One region of the Photorhabdus antumapuensis genome, then DNA from elsewhere that is predicted to be linked to it. Evidence: predicted binding sites of a transcription regulator. Region 1 holds the regulator's gene; each other region holds the start of a gene.
What was found. The regulator CRP, encoded in region 1, controls carbon source genes, mostly activating them, when cyclic AMP is high. The targets are predictions, from matches to a motif close to ATGTGANNNNNNTCACAT.
Positions count from the first base shown of each region.

Region 2: the regulator CRP is predicted to act here: its motif matches at 2,079-2,096, upstream of KZ793_RS18170 (NupC/NupG family nucleoside CNT transporter).
Region 3: the regulator CRP is predicted to act here: its motif matches at 1,670-1,687, upstream of focA (formate transporter FocA).
Region 4: the regulator CRP is predicted to act here: its motif matches at 2,596-2,613, upstream of KZ793_RS02395 (PTS sugar transporter subunit IIB).

Region 1 is NZ_JAHZMK010000023.1:31,617-35,836, forward strand. It holds gene KZ793_RS09480 (phosphoribulokinase) at 1-360, shown strand, start outside; gene KZ793_RS09485 (OsmC family protein) at 485-892, opposite strand; gene crp (cAMP-activated global transcriptional regulator CRP) at 1,214-1,846, shown strand; gene argD (bifunctional acetylornithine/succinyldiaminopimelate transaminase) at 1,896-3,107, opposite strand; gene KZ793_RS09500 (aminodeoxychorismate synthase component II) at 3,230-3,805, opposite strand; gene KZ793_RS09505 (YcgJ family protein) at 4,049-4,220, shown strand, end outside.
Region 2 is NZ_JAHZMK010000050.1:16,404-20,623, reverse strand. It holds gene KZ793_RS18185 (patatin-like phospholipase family protein) at 1-488, shown strand, start outside; gene KZ793_RS18180 (TatD family hydrolase) at 493-1,266, shown strand; gene KZ793_RS18175 (HD domain-containing protein) at 1,291-1,518, opposite strand; gene KZ793_RS18170 (NupC/NupG family nucleoside CNT transporter) at 2,267-3,532, shown strand; gene deoC (deoxyribose-phosphate aldolase) at 4,012-4,220, shown strand, end outside.
Region 3 is NZ_JAHZMK010000006.1:62,985-67,204, reverse strand. It holds gene pflB (formate C-acetyltransferase) at 1-688, opposite strand, end outside; gene focA (formate transporter FocA) at 744-1,601, opposite strand; gene ycaO (30S ribosomal protein S12 methylthiotransferase accessory factor YcaO) at 1,920-3,683, opposite strand; gene ansB (L-asparaginase 2) at 3,822-4,220, shown strand, end outside.
Region 4 is NZ_JAHZMK010000010.1:61,614-65,833, forward strand. It holds gene KZ793_RS02380 (6-phospho-beta-glucosidase) at 1-481, opposite strand, end outside; gene KZ793_RS02385 (PTS lactose/cellobiose transporter subunit IIA) at 478-819, opposite strand; gene KZ793_RS02390 (PTS sugar transporter subunit IIC) at 837-2,165, opposite strand; gene KZ793_RS02395 (PTS sugar transporter subunit IIB) at 2,194-2,499, opposite strand; gene KZ793_RS02400 (hypothetical protein) at 2,883-3,515, shown strand; gene hda (DnaA inactivator Hda) at 3,792-4,220, shown strand, end outside.

The DNA of each region.
Region 1 (4,220 bases):
GAACGAGGACACTCGCAGGAAGCTGTGATGGATTCCGTCGTGCGTTCTATGGATGATTATATTAACTACATTACGCCACAATTCTCGCGAACACATATCAACTTCCAACGTGTCCCTACCGTTGATACATCCAATCCATTCTCAGCCAAAGCCATTCCATCACTGGATGAAAGTTTTATTGTCATCCGCTTCCGTGATCTGACTCAAATTGATTTCCCATACTTGTTAGCAATGTTACAAGGCTCATTCGTTTCAAGCATTAATACCATCGTGGTCCCCGGTGGAAAAATGGGACTAGCAATGGAATTAATTATGACGCCATTGGTACAGCGATTACTGGAAGGGGAAAAGATTTGTTAATCAGCGCCTGAGGTAAATTTAGAAAATCTGGTAGCTAAATTTGCATCTTATATTATTCAGTTAAAAAAGCAGGTAACTGAAATATTAGTTACCTGATGTTATTTTTTAATCAAGAAATAATATCTTAATCTATATCTTTAACTTCAAAACTGTGGGTAATTTCAACTGATTTCCCCAACATCAACGCAACAGAGCAATATTTTTCTGCGGAAAGCATGACTGCACGTTCAACCGCTTTATCTATTAAATCCTTACCCGTAACAATAAAATGCAGATTAATATGAGTAAACAAGCGTGGCGTCTCTTCACGACGGCGGGAAGTTAACTTTACTTCACAATCTCTTATGTCATACCTGCCTTTCTGCAAAATAGAAACTACATCAATCGTACTGCAACCACCGGCTGCCATTAATACCATTTCCATTGGGCTCGGTGCCTTATCGCCGGCATTACCATCCATCATGATCTGATGACCGGAAGATGACTCCCCCAAAAGAGACAATCCTTCAACCCATTTTACCCGCGCTTGCATAAATACCTCTTAAGTCGCTCTTTGCATCCAAGCCTACTCTTTCAGTATTAAACTGGCAATCTAATGAGCGGTTTATTATGCTGAAACAACACAAGACAAGACAGAAGCCTTTTCCTGTGTTAAAAACAGAAGCGGGCCAGGTATATATAGGTTAAGATCAATACCCTAAGGTTCAAATTTCAGATAACCTATATAAAACCCTCACCTGTCGGTTTTTCAACAAACTAATATGTTAAGCTAGTGTCTTTATAAGCCAGCCTGACGAGAAGCTTTTAGATTCTCGTGTTATTTAGGCAGCGATAACAACAGAGGATGAAGCGAATGGTTCTCGGCAAGCCACAAACAGACCCCACTCTTGAATGGTTTTTGTCACACTGCCATATTCATAAATATCCATCTAAAAGTACGCTTATTCATCAAGGCGAAAAAGCAGAGACGCTTTACTACATCGTAAAAGGCTCTGTTGCGGTTTTGATTAAAGATGAAGAAGGCAAAGAGATGATCCTCTCCTATTTAAATCAGGGAGATTTCATTGGTGAACTTGGATTATTTGAAGAGGGGCAAGAGCGTACAGCCTGGGTTCGGGCCAAAAGCGCCTGTGAAGTGGCTGAAATCTCCTATAAAAAATTCCGTCAACTGATTCAGGTAAACCCGGATATTTTGATGCGTTTATCTGCCCAAATGGCAAACCGTTTGCAAACAACTTCTGAGAAAGTCGGTAATCTAGCTTTCCTGGATGTTACCGGCCGGATTGCCCAAACTTTATTGAATCTGGCGAAACAACCAGATGCAATGACCCACCCTGACGGGATGCAAATCAAAATCACACGTCAGGAAATTGGTCAGATTGTTGGCTGTTCCCGCGAAACGGTTGGTCGTATTCTGAAAATGCTAGAAGATCAAAACTTGATCTCCGCACACGGCAAAACAATTGTTGTTTACGGTACCCGTTAATTCCTGATTAATCAGCGCATTATATTGCGCTGATTTCTCTTATACTTAATTACACCAACTGGTTAATTGCCAGTTCCAACCGTTCCATTCCTTGAGCAATCTCTTCTTCACTAATAATCAACGAAGGCGTGAAACGCAATACGTCACCACCCGCACTCAACAACATTAAGCCATTTTCAGCCGCCAGTTGCAGAATATCTTTAGCTTTTCCCTGATATGGCGCTTTGAGTTCCGCACCAATCAGCAGACCGTTTCCTCGGACTTCACCAAATATCGAATATTTCTGATTGATATCATTCAGAAAATTCACCATTAAATTATGGCGTTTTTCAACTCCCGCCAGAACCGCTGGTGTATTAATAATATCAAAAGCAACATTTGCAACTGCACAAGCCAATGGATTACCGCCATAAGTTGTACCATGAGTTCCCGGCGTCATCACTGAAGCAATATTCTCTGTCGTCAACATGGCGCTGATAGGGAAACCATTTCCCAATGCTTTTGCCGTGGTAATAATGTCCGGCGTAACGTCATAATGCATATAAGAAAATAGCTTACCAGTACGTCCCATCCCACTTTGCACTTCATCAAACACCAACAACACCTGATGCTTATCGCAAAGCTCACGCAACCCATGAATAAATGCCGGTGCTGCCGGCATAACTCCCCCTTCTCCCTGAACCGGTTCTAATACAACAGCACAAGTATGGTCATCTATGACGGCCTTCACTGCATCTAAGTCATTAAAAGGTACATGAATAATATCCGCAGGTTTTGGCCCAAAACCATCAGCATATTTTAGCTGACCACCCACAGAGACAGTAAATAGGGTTCGACCATGAAAACCCTGATGAAATGCGATAATTTTGGTTTTATAAGGACTGTGACGAGTAATTGCATAGTGGCGAGCTAGTTTAAATGCTGCTTCATTCGCTTCCGCTCCTGAGTTAGCAAAAAATACCCGCTCAGCAAAAGTCGCATCAATCAGTTTCTGCGCCAGAATCAAAGCGGGTTCATTGGTGAAAATATTACTGATATGCCAAAGTTTCTCCCCTTGCTGCTTCAAAACATCTACCAACGCGGGGTGACAATGACCCAAAGCCACAACAGCAATCCCTCCCGCAAAATCAATATATTCTTTCCCATGCTGATCCCATACACGACTACCTTGCCCTCTCACCGGTATAAACTGCGCTGGTGAATAAATTGGCAACATAACTTGATCGTATGTATTTCTATCTACTGCGGTATGCTCCTTCATTTTCCCACCCGTTTTTTATATACACGCCATTCAGAAGTGAAAACATAATCACCAAATATGCATAAAAAATCAAAGATGGGCAAATGAAAAAGATGGATAAATGAAGAAATTATCGGTATCTGTTAATATCTCAGAAAGTTGCTTAGTAACTGGTGACCTTGCTCACTGAGAATACTTTCAGGATGGAACTGCACACCTTCCAGTGGTAGAGTGCGATGACGAATGCCCATAATTTCATCGACGTTGCCATTATGCTGGCTCCATGCGGTGACTTCAAATGAGGCTGGTAACGTCTCTGCGGCAATCACCAATGAATGGTAACGAGTCGCGGTCAATGGCCGGTTAAGCCCTTTGAACACACCTTGCTGATTATGATGAATAGCAGAAGTTTTTCCGTGCATCACTTCCCTGGCTTTTACCACGCGGGCACCAAACGCTTGCCCAATTGCCTGATGTCCAAGACAAACACCAAGAATCGGCAACTTATCCGAAAAATGAGAAATCGCAGACAGAGAAATGCCTGCTTCATTTGGGGTACAAGGGCCTGGGGAAATAACCAAATGGGTAGGCATCAATCTCTCAATATCTTCAAGTTGCAATTCATCATTACGCTTAACTAAAACATCTGTACCCAATTCACAAAAATATTGATATAAGTTATATGTAAAAGAATCATAGTTATCTATTATTAGTAACATAGGAGTCTATCCTACTCATTTTTATCGCTGTATTTGTTGCCCTGCCACTCCTGCAATTTGTTTATCCTGCACAACTGGCTCCAGGTAAAACGGCCTCGCGACAACGGGGCGGCTATCATAGCACATCAATATTTGTAGCATAGTACAACAAAATCAATGGCTGTTTTTTCCTCAATCAACTTACTCTCATACCCTACAAAACATGTGCCCTATTTTGATATTCAATAAGTAAAGGTAATTGTTATGAAGACAAAACTGATTATAGCATCTCTTTTTTTGCTGTCCTTCCCCACTCTGGCTGTTAACAAAGCTGCCAACATTTTCTTTCCAGAAAAAGGGGTTGTTTGTGATAAAAAAGGAAAATATTGCTCTGATCAACAAGGGCTATCGCTAAAATTAACCGAAAGATATTTAG
Region 2 (4,220 bases), on a different contig from region 1:
TTCCGGTAGAAGAGGCGTATCGGCGAGGTGCTGATACCATCGTGGTGATCCGCACGGTCCCTTCACAGCTCTATTACACGCCTGATTGGGTACAACGGATGAAACGCCGGTTGGGAGATAGCAGCTTGCAAAAGATGGTACGGATGCTACAACAACATGCTAAAAGCTATCACCGCACCCAGAAATTTATTGAAAATCCACCTGATGATGTACAGATTTTTGAGATCTATCCGCCTGCACCATTAACGACCAGTGCATTAGGTAGCCGTTTGCCAGCACTTAGCCGGGATTATCATCTTGGGCGTCGTTGTGGCCGCTATTTCCTGGCGACGGTGGGTCATCTGTTTGTTGGTAATAAGTTTAGTCTTGCTAAGGACAACAAAGAGAGTTTAAACCGTAACGTCTTGTACCAGAACGAAGAAAATAGTACGTTGGTTACGTTGTCGGCCACCTTAGCCGCATCGTCAGAACAGATTAATAACGGATAGTTTCATGTTTATTGATACCCACTGCCATTTTGATTTTCCTCCGTTTCGTGATGATGAGCAGCAGAGCCTGCAACGGGCGGCACAGGTTGGCGTGGATAGAATTATTGTCCCTGCTATTAGTAGGGCAAATTTGCAACGGGTATCTGAATTGGCTTGTTCTTATCCTGCGATTTATGCTGCATTGGGTTTGCATCCTCTTTATATCGATCAACATCAGGAAGCGCATCTTGCGGATCTGGAACAATTTCTAAAGCAGAAACACGAAAAGTTGGTGGCGGTTGGGGAGATTGGGCTCGATCTCTATATGACTGAACCCCAATTTGAAAAACAGAAAGTGTTATTGGACACTCAATTGCGGTTAGCAAAACAGTATGAATTGCCGGTTATCCTTCATTCTCGAAAAAGCCATGATCAACTGGCAGCGATCCTAAGAAGAATCAACCTTCCCCATACCGGTGTAGTGCACGGATTTGCGGGTAGTTTATCGCAGGCGGAGGCTTTTATCGGTTTGGGATATTACATTGGGGTAGGGGGAACCATTACTTATGAAAGAGCGCAGAAAACACGTCGCGTAATGGCTGAACTCCCGTTAACGTCTCTGGTGCTGGAAACCGATGCTCCGGATATGCCGCTTTTCGGTTTTCAGGGAGAACCTAACCGGCCGGAAAAAATTGCCGGAGTTTTTGCTTCGTTATGTGAGCTTCGTCGCGAATCTCCTGATGAAATTGCTAGCCAACTTTATCATAACAGTATTGAGTTATTTGGATTAGTTATATGATTTACAGAGTGATTTTAACTACTATTAGCAAAGATGCAGTTTTGAGGACTGTTTTTTCTCTGGATGATTCTTTGGTAATGACACGATGTCATGTAAGTAACTTGAGGCAATGATAACTAAAGGCTCACCTCCTTCTTTCTCCATGATTCTTTTCGCGTTATTTGCAATACGGATCAGATGCCCAATATCATGGGCGTTATCATTATACCCGTTATCTTTCAAGTTGCCTCTTTGTTGGCTGCACTCACTCACCCCGGTCACATAGTTATCTATGCTCCCGGGGATTCGCTCCCTTGCCGTCGCGATGCATCTTGAAATCCATAGGGTATAGAGTTTGCGAGTCGATGTTTTAAAAACTCTTTCAGACGTTCTTCTAAAATATTAACTTTCATTATTTTCACTATAATATGTCTTCTATTATCTGTCTTCTGTTATCTGTTAGTATAGTTAAAATGCAGAAGAAAAATAACTAAATATTAGTATTTAATGCGTCAATGGGAATTTATTAACGGTTGTAGGTTGGATACTCTTGAGTTAATTATTTTTGCACGATTGTTTGAGTGTTACTCAAAAAATAAATTGTTATCTCCATGGAGGAATGACTCGTAATTTAGACATGGGTTTATTTCCTTAGATTTATTTTTGAAACATTGCTTCGTCTGCTTATCTATAGATGTGAATATATAGAGTTGTTGTCTGCGGATCATAACTGCCATACTTTAATTGCGCTTACCTGATAATTATTTCTTAATTGTTGATTATTTTGCCATTCCGAGATTAGATTATCTATTGCAGATTATTTCCTCAAATTTGTGTGATTTACATCACATTTATCATTTTTTTATTGCTTTTTTCAGTAGATATTTGTGATGTCAATAGCTTGTTCATTCCGATGACTGAGTATAATCAGCGCCGACTTAGCGTCAGTGAACGATTTACGTTCGACTGACATATTTAATTTATTATTAAGTGAACAGGGATTCTTCCAATGCAACTCTTTATGAGCCTGGTCGGGATGGTAGTGCTGATCTTGATCGCAGTACTCTTTTCCAGTAATTATCGCGCTATTAAACTTCGTACTGTCCTTGGCGCCTTTTTGATTCAGATCGCTATCGGTGCTTTTGTACTTCATGTTTCCGCAGGTAAGAAATTATTATTGGGTATGTCTGAGGGAGTTTCCAGTGTCATCCAGTTTGGTCAACAAGGAATGGATTTTATTTTTGGTGGATTAGTTTCCACCAAAATGTTTGAACTGTTTGGTGGTGGCGGATTTGTTTTCGCCCTGCGTGTACTGCCTATTATTGTTTTCTTCTCTTCGTTGATTGCTGTGTTGTACTACATTGGTGTTATGCAGCTAGTTATCAAAATATTGGGTGGTGGCCTGCAAAAAATTCTCGGAACTTCACGTACAGAATCCTTGTCTGCGACAGCGAATATTTTCGTGGGCCAAACTGAGGCGCCACTGGTTGTTCGCCCTTATATTGCTACCATGACCCAATCTGAACTGTTTGCGGTAATGTGTGGTGGTTTGGCATCCGTTGCCGGTTCGGTACTGGCCGGTTATGCATCAATGGGCGTACCTTTGGAATATCTGATTGCGGCTTCCTTTATGGCGGCGCCAGGTGGCCTGTTGTTCGCTAAATTGATGGTGCCTGAAACTGAAAAGCCACATGACACTGTTGATGCTATGTCACTGGTCGCAGAAGAGGAACGCCCTGCTAACATCATTGATGCGGCCGCCTCTGGTGCTGCTTCTGGTATGCAATTAGCGTTGAACGTCGGTGCAATGTTATTGGCGTTTGTTGCCCTGATTGCATTGTTGAATGGTATTCTCGGTGGTATTGGTGGCTGGTTTAATTATCCACAACTTTCTCTTGAACTGGTGTTGGGATGGGTTTGTGCGCCGATTGCTTACCTGATTGGTGTTCCGTGGAGTGAAGCCACAGTGGCGGGTTCTTTCATCGGTCAAAAACTGGTTGTGAACGAATTTGTTGCCTTTATGAACTTCGGCGCCTATTTGAAACCGGATGATGTGGTTATGGCGGCGGGCTTGCCGGTGCTGTCAGAGCACACCAAAGCGATTATCTCCTTCGCACTGTGTGGTTTCGCTAACCTTTCTTCCGTTGCTATTCTGTTAGGTGGCTTGGGCGGTATGGCACCGAATCGTCGCGGTGATGTTGCTCGTTTAGGGATGAAAGCGGTTATAGCGGGTACACTATCCAACTTAATGAGTGCAACTATCGCGGGCTTCTTCCTGGCTCTGTAACGTTGTTGAAATAGGCAGGTGGGATAATCCCGCCTGCAATCTATTTTCCTACCGGTTTATCTTCATACTCTTATGTTTGCTAGACGTGAGTTATATTTTTTGTCGTGTATTATTTAATGGTAAGCAAGTTGGATTTGCCGATAAACTCCATGATAAATATAGTTTTATGTGATAAAAGCCACATTTAAAATTATTATCTTGCAAATTACATGTTAATTAGTGTGGTTTCTGGCACAATTTTTTGAACGTTTAAATGTTCAAATATAAGATATGCCAATATTTCAAGGAGCAAGGCGAGGCTCGCATTAAGGACCATAAGCCGAAGAGAGCATAGTGCGGTGAAAGGGAGTTCAATAGTCGCTGTAGGCATACCATCGCGACATCTTTAAGGAACCAAGTCCGCTCGCCAACAAACAATCGTTTAACAGAATGTGTGGCTCTAGCAGAAGCTAGCCGCGATAATAACGTTGGAGAGTTTTATGACCGATTTAACCGCAGCGGCGCAACGGGCGCTGAGTTTGATGGATTTAACGACACTCAATGATAATGATACAGATGAAAAAGTGACGACACTTTGTCATCAGGCGAAAAGCCCAGCGGGTAATACGGCGGCTATCTGTATCTACCCTCGTTTTATTCCTCTGGCACGTAAGGTATTACGTGAACAGGGCACACCTGAAATCCGCAT
Region 3 (4,220 bases), on a different contig from region 1:
CGTGGTGCTGTTCAGCGATCTCTTCACGCAATTGAATCGTCATTGCCAGATCTTCACCGTTTTCCAGTTTTTCCTGCAATGAACTGAACTGGGCTAATTTATCATCACGTAAGAAGTCAATGCCGTATACCGCAACGCGACGGTAGTCACCAATAATGCGACCACGGCCATAGGCATCAGGCAGACCTGTCAGAACACCAGATTTTCGGCATTTCAGAATATCTGGTGTGTAAACATCGAAAACTCCTTGATTATGCGTTTTGCGGTATTCAGTGAAAATCTGTTTCAATTTAGGGTCGAGTTCACGGCCATAAACTTTACATGATCCTTCTACCATTTTAATGCCGCCGAATGGGATTAGGGCACGTTTTAATGGGGCTTCCGTTTGCAGGCCAACAATGGTTTCCAGATCTTTTTCGATATAACCTGCGTCGTGGGAGGTAATCGTAGCAGCAACATCAGTATCAAAATCAACCGGTGCATGAGTGCGGTTTTCGATTTTGATACCTTCCATGACTTTTTCCCATAAGATATCGGTCGCTTTTGTCGAACCTGACAGGAAAGATTCATCACCCTCATATGGCGTATAGTTTTTTTGGATGAAATCACGAACGTTGACTTCATTTTGCCAATCCCCAGGATTAAAATCTTGCCATGCTACAGAGAACTTTTTATTTAATTCAGTCATGATACTTCTGCCTTTGTAATAATCGAACTTTTAAGAAATCAGGCGAGAGAGCTAATTAATGTTTTTGCTCACTACGCAGATAAATTGACCAGTAAGTTAAACCCACCAAAATGGCGCCACCGATAATGTTACCAATAGTGACTGGAATTAAATTGTTAGTAATAAAGTGTGAAATGGTGAGTTGAGAAAATTGTTCAGGTGTTGCCCCCACGTTAATCCAAAATTCAGTTGGTGCGAAATGCTTAATAGCAATGCCAAGCGGGATCAAAAACATATTCGCAATACTGTGCTCAAAGCCGCTGGCAACAAACATACTTACTGGCAAAATCATGGCGAATATTTTGTCCATTAAACTACGTCCGGCATAACTCATCCAAACAGCGAGGCAAACCATTAAATTGGCGAGAATGCCTAAAAATAACGCTTCAATAAAAGAGTGGTGCATTTTATGGTTTGCTGTTTGCAAGACATTCAAGCCCCACAATCCGTCGGCAACACGATATTGACCGGCAAACCAGATAATGGCGACGAAAAATAGCGCGCCAATCAAATTACCTAAATAAACGTTGAGCCAGTTTACCATCATTTGATGCCAGGTTATACGCCCGGTGGCTTTGGAAATAATCGTCAACACAGTGGAAGTAAATAAATCTGCTCCGCAAACGACTACTAACATTAATCCAAGGGAAAAACAGATGCCGCCAACTAATTTAGCTAGCCCATAAGGGACAGATGTGGTCCCTGTCGTTGCGGTAATATAAAAGACGAATGCAATAGAAATAAAAATCCCGGCAATTATTGCTGACAGATAGGTAATGGCAATAGGTTTAGTGGTTTTATAAACACCAATGTCATTGGCGACTTGTGTCATTACCGCAGGTGGTAATAGGTTAAAGGGGGTGTCAGCTTTCATACCAACATTCTCTTTATGATGAATAAGTTACGGTACGTAACGATACTAACAAAGGTTTGAGAGAGGGAATTTGATATAGATCATAATTCCCTGAGAGTCGGCTCTGTTTTGGGGAGTGAAAATGGTTTAAATTCAATTTAACTTATTGATTTTAATTAAATAAAAAAATTTTAAAATTTATGATATTTTTTTATTTAACCGATGAGGGAAAACCTAATAAGTAAAATTACAGGTCAAATTGTTGTTTATTTGTTGTTGAAAATAAATTTAATTTAACCTGAATTTTACTTTTAATTATGAATTGTCTTTTCTACAATTTTATTTTGCGTTCCAGAAATCGCATTTTGCTTTTTGCAGCTTCTCATAAGCAGTCAATAAAGCCTGATGAGCGGGCAGTGATTTTAAATCTGCATCAACTGACCACAGACCATAAAAACAGTGTTCACCAGAAATAACTGCTGATGCAGCTTCAACAGCATCTTGCCCGTACATTTTTACGAATGCTTGATAATATTGTGCAGGCGCTTTATCCGCTTCCAGAGCAAGTAAAAGCAGGGTTTGCAAACAGCGATAATAATTAGCGCGTTCGGCCGTAAAGATTGAGGCGTTAAAATCTTGGGTCCATTCTACCCAAATTAAAGCTTGTTCCAAATCACCGCCAGCCAGTGCCAACATGGATTTCAGTTCACCAATCCGTAAATTGCTCCAGCCATTATCTTTACCCACCGCAATGCCAAGCAACTCACGGACACGGGTAAAATCATCCAAACCTTCTTCATCTAATTGCTCAATCAGGGCCAGATATTCTTCGGCTTGCCATTGGCTGTCCGGTAACGCTAATAAAGTTTCCCGCAAATGGATTCCCATCGTGTTATTAGCAAGATGTAAATCTTCCACAGGGTAAATGTCAGACATTCCTGGAACTAAAATACGGCAGGCATAAACACCGAGGTGCTCGTAGTCAGCAATATAAACTTCAGTATCCAATTGTTTGAAGATAGCCATCAACGTAGCGAACTCTTCTTCGGTGGTGCCGCTGAAATTCCAGTCAGAGAACGCATAATCAGCATCTTGTTTAAATAAATCCCAACTGATTAAACCGCTCGAATCAATAAAGTGAGTTTCCAGATTGGTATGTTCTGCCACTTCTTCATTATCGAAAGTCGGCGCATTGAACACATCCAGATCTTTCAAACTGCGTCCTTGTAATAATTCGGTCACAGTACGTTCCAGTGCTACACCAAATTCAGGATGCGCACCAAAAGAGGCGAAACAAGTCCCATTATTAGGATTAAACAACACCACACAAATAACCGGGAACTGCCCACCGAGGGAAGCGTCATAACAATAGAGCGGGAAACCTTCATCCTGCAATTTACTGACAGCGGTAACAATACTAGGATAACGATTCATCACTTCCTGGGGAATTTCTGGCAGGCTGATGCCTTCGGCGATAATACGATTTTTCACATAGCGTTCAAAAACTTCAGATAATCCCTGAACTCTGGCTTCATTCATAGTGTTGCCGGCTGACATACCATTGGAAACATAGAGATTGCCAATAATATTCATCGGAATATAGACGGTATGGTTATCAGATTGACGGGTGAATGGCAGGGAGCAGATACCACGCTCTTCATTACCTGATTGCAGATCGACTAACTGACTGGCGCATAACTCATTGTCAGGATTATAAAATTGGTGTAACCGGTCATCCAGAATGCCTGCTGGCAGAGAATCATCGTCCGGTAAAGCAAACCATTTTTCATTCGGATAATGGACAAAATCACCGTTAGCGATAGCTTCGCCTAAATAGAAATCAGCAAAAAAATAGTTGGTTGACAGGCGTTCAAAATACTCCCCTAAAGCAGAAGCTAAAGCGGCTTTCTTGCTGGCGCCTTTGCCATTGGTAAAACAGAGAGGACAATCGCGGTCACGGATATGAACTGACCAGACATTGGGAACCGGATTCAGCCATGAAGCTTCTTCAATATTAAAACCAAGATGTTGCAGTTTTTGCTGAAAACGGTTGATTGAGTCTTCCAGTGCGGCGTCTTTGCCGGGAATAAAGGTTTGCGTCATGGTATTCACTTATGAGTGCTCGTTATGGGGCGCTCATCATACGAGTTTTTTTTCAGTAGCTAAAGTCTGGTATGTATCACAGATTTATTGTTATCATCATCCATAATCTAACAGGATATTTTTTATTAAGGAAGAAGCATGAAAAAGATGAAACACACAGCTTTAGCCAGTTTATTGGCATTAATTAGTGGTTCTGCTTTTGCTTTACCAAATATTACACTTTTGGCGACCGGAGGAACGATTGCGGGTGGCGGTAAGTCCGCAACCCAGTCCAGCTATGTTGCTGGAAGAGTTGCTATTGATGAATTAGTCAATGCTGTTCCTGAGATCAAAAATATCGCCAACCTAAAAGGTGAGCAGGTGGTGAGTATTGGCTCGCAAGATATGAATGATCAGGTATGGTTGACATTAGCGAAAAAAATCAACGCTGAGTGTGATAAGACCGATGGTTTTGTTATTACCCACGGCACCGACACAATGGAAGAAACCGCTTACTTCCTTGATCTGACTACCCACTGCCAGAAACCCATTGTCATG
Region 4 (4,220 bases), on a different contig from region 1:
GGGAAATCGCTTCGGTAACGATCCCGGCTGGATTGGTGAAGTTAATCATCCATGCGTCTGGTGCAAGTTGCTCAACTTTGTGGGCGATATCTAGCAAAACGGGGATGGTACGTAATGCTTTGGCAAAGCCGCCTACGCCGGTAGTTTCCTGACCGATCAAGCCATATTTTAACCCCAGACGCTCGTCCGCGGCGCGAGCCGGAAGCTGGCCGACACGTAGTTGAGTTAAAATAAAACTGGCACCGCGAATGGCATTATCTGGTGTGAAATGGATGCTGACGATAACGTGTTCCATGCCGTGACGAACTAACATACGGCGAGTAAGCGCGGCGATAATTTCTACTTTTTGTTTTCCACTGTCAATGTCAACTAATGCCAGTTCAGATAGTGGAATGTTTTTTTTGTGTTGAATAAGCCCTTCGACTAATTCGGGGGTGTAGCTGCTACCGCCACCAATAACGGCTATTTTGATTTGTTTCATATTTTTTCCTCTTGTGATGATATTCGGCGATAGAGTTCAATCATATCGCTGGCAAGATCTTGAATAACCATTGCGTTCATTAAATGATCTTGCGCATGGATGGTGATGAGATTGACAGGTAATTTACCGCAGCCTTCATCTAATCCGATCAGAGTGGTTTGAATGGTGTGCGCTTCTTTGATTACCTGTTGGGATTCAGCCATCAGTGTTTGTGCTGTTTGAAAGTCACCGTTTCTGGCATGTTGTAATGCTATTAGTGCATGACTGCGTGCGCTTCCGGCATGAACCAGCAGTTCTACAATAGTTTGTTCTAAATCAATAGGTTGTTCTAAATTCATGTGTAAATGTTCCAAATTTATGGTTGGGATTGAGTTTCTACACCAGTAGATACCGTACCTTCTTGTTGTTTAACTTCTTCATTGACTAATTGTTTTTCGTAAATTTTGAAGAAGGGATACCAGATAAAGAGATCGATTATCATTAATACGATAACCAGCACTGCCGCGCGGTAATCCCAGGCGGCAGAAATCATTGCGCCGAATGGTGCCGGTGTAGTCCAGGGCGAAATGGCGACCATTTTATGCACCAGGTCAAGATGCAGGGTGCTGTAGGACAATACAGCATTGACCAATGGCACAACCAATAGTGGTATAAATAAGGTTGGATTCATCACAATCGGTGAACCAAACAGCAGTGGTTCGTTAATATTGAATATGGATGGAACCACGCTCAGTTTTCCGATAGTACGCAAATGTATAGAGCGGCTGCGCAGATACAGAATCGCCAGAACCAACGTAGAACCAGAGCCGCCAATACAGATATAAAACGACCAGTAAGGATCTGTGATAATTTGTGTTGCAGCAGTACTTTGGGCCATTAATGTTGCATTAGTAGCAATATTTGCCATAAAAATAGGGGCCATCAAGCCAGTAACGATGTTGGCACCATGAATACCGGCAAACCACAGTAAGTTAGCAATGAGTAGCGCTAGTATAATGGCAGGCAGAGTATCACCGACGGAAATGAGGGGTTGGAACATTTGCATTATAGCCGCAGGAATAAGTAGGTTGAATTCACTCTGCAATAACAAGCTGGCAGGATAAACTGTCAACAAGATACCTATGACTGGGTACAGAAGTTCAAAAGAACGGGCAATTGCTGGTGGTACTTGTGTTGGCATTCGGATGGTGATGTTATATTTTTTTAGTAAACGCGTTAGTTCAACTGACCAGATAGCGCAAATTAATGCGGTAAATACCCCCGTGCCACCGAGGAAATCGAGTGCTATTTTGTTTTCTATCTGTGGTGCTGCTGCTAGCAAAAACGCCATTAGTGACAGTAAAGCAGAAGTTAACCCGTCCAGACCGTAGGATTTAGCTAAACTGTAGGCGGTGCCGACCGAAACAAAGATACTCATTAATCCCATCGTCATAAAGTAAGGCATTGTGATGGTATCCCAGTGCGTTTTAGCAAAGGACAACCAAGCCTGGCCGAATGAGGATGTGGTCTGTAAATCGAAGGGTGGGTTTGCCACAATTAACATCATGCTGCCGATGATCAAAAATGGCATGGCTGAGATAAAGCCGTCACGCATTGCTGTAATATGCCGCTGGTTACCGATTCGCCCGGCAAACGGGATAATGTGGTTTTCTAAGGCACGCATAAAAGAGGTATAGAGACTCATGGGGTACTCCGCGTGATGATGAAATTGCTTATTCCAGCAGGCTTAATGCCTTATCGAGAACCTTATCACCACGAAGAGTGCCATAATCCATCATGTCAATAATGTCTATTGGTTTACCGAGTGGTTTGGCGATAGCGGAAAAATGGGCCAATTGATACCTCACCTGTGGGCCGAGTAAAACAACGTCAGCGTCGGCTATCAGGTGTTCTAATTCAACCGTGGGGACAGCCTTGATTTCAATGTCCAATGCCCGTTTTATCACTTCTGCTTGCATACGTTGTACCAACATGCTGGTGGACATACCGGCCGCACAACACAATAGGATTTTTTTCATTGCTCAGTCTCCAGTTTGTTATATCGTTTCTTATGGGATAAGTGGTTAATGAGAGCTTTCACTTTTTATTAAGACTAGCAACTTATGTTAAATATGTTGCGATTTTGTTCGCATATTAATCAAGAATAGTTTAAAGAATAGCGATAGAATGTGATCTTCATTTGGATTGTACAGAGTGTGAAAATGTCAAGTTATGTAGGACGTTGCAGTGAGATTTCTCACTTATGAAATGAGGGTGAGTGCTTGTTTATACCTCGGTTAGACATTGATCATTTACCATTTTGCTAATACAGTGAGTATTGGTAACCAGTGATAAGGTAGTGTCGAAGTAAAGATTTTCGGTTTTTTTGTCAGAAGTACTCCGACAACCGCTGGAGGAGACAATGAATGATTATAGAGTAAAAGAAAAAATGCCAATATTGATCCCTGAAGCAGATTTCAATATTAAACTTAACATGACAGAGAAAAATGTAGAACACACGCAGGCTTTCATTGAACGTGGAGTGAAAGACTTTTCTTTGCCTGGATTTGTTATTCCATACGGTTACCGCTTACTGACATCTGTTTCTGGCAATCAATATAGATTGGTGACTAATGCAGATATGCCTGAGACGGTTTATGCTGTGAAGCTGGAATTTATGGAGCATGTTGTTCCATCAAAAAAAACATGCACACAGATACTTGTGTGGCGTACAGTCCTTCCTCAACATGACGGAGCAGTGAGAGGTTTGCCACAAGAGTTTTTTAGATTTTTCCTAGAAAGATACTCCATTATTGTATCTGATAGTGAGCAAACATTAGATGGACGTAGGTTTTGGGAACGTATGATTGCTTGGGCTATCAGTATTAATGAGTATCACGTGTATGTTTCTGATGGTACCAAAGAAGAGCGTCCGCTGAACCTAATTACATCATGGGATGACTTCTATGTAACCTGGGCTAATTATTGCTGGGGCTATGACAAAGATTACCACTATCATCGTCTCTTTGTTATCAGTAAAGAGCTATTGCATTGATCTCTTTAAGAAAGAATAAAACTTGCTATCTGACGACTTTTTCTTAAATGATATAGAATTAAAAAACTTAAATTTTTCCTGTTTTTGCATGCGGAATATTTTACAGGTGCTTGCGGGCCGTTCTGTATTATGACGAAATATTATGCGCTTCTGGGGCCGAAACGGATTTAACTTATTGAATCCTAAAAATAGTTTTTTTATTATTTACCTATACAGTTCATTTATAACTATTTTCTGTGATAAACTTGTTCGCGTTTATTACCAGCTCTGTTTGAGGTGCTTCTGAACACACCATCGCAGCTTTCGTTACCTTTGTATCTTCCCGATGACGAAACTTTTGCCAGTTTCTTTCCGGGGGAAAATGTCACCTTGTTAGCTGCAATCAAATTGGCCATTAATCAGCCGCATGGCAGCTATATTTATTTCTGGTCCCGTGATAGTGGGGGCCGAAGTCATTTGTTGCATGCCGCCTGTGCTGAGTTGTCCCTGCAAGATGAAGCTGTGGGCTATGTTCCGCTGGATAAACGTGCCTATTTTATCCCTGAGGTGCTTGATGGCATGGAACACTTGTCACTGGTTTGTATTGATAATATTGAGTGTATTGCTGGTGATGAAGAGTGGGAAATGGCGATTTTCAATCTTTATAATCGCATTCTGGAGATTGGTCGTACTTGTTTGCTTATTAGCGGTGATCGTCCACCTCGC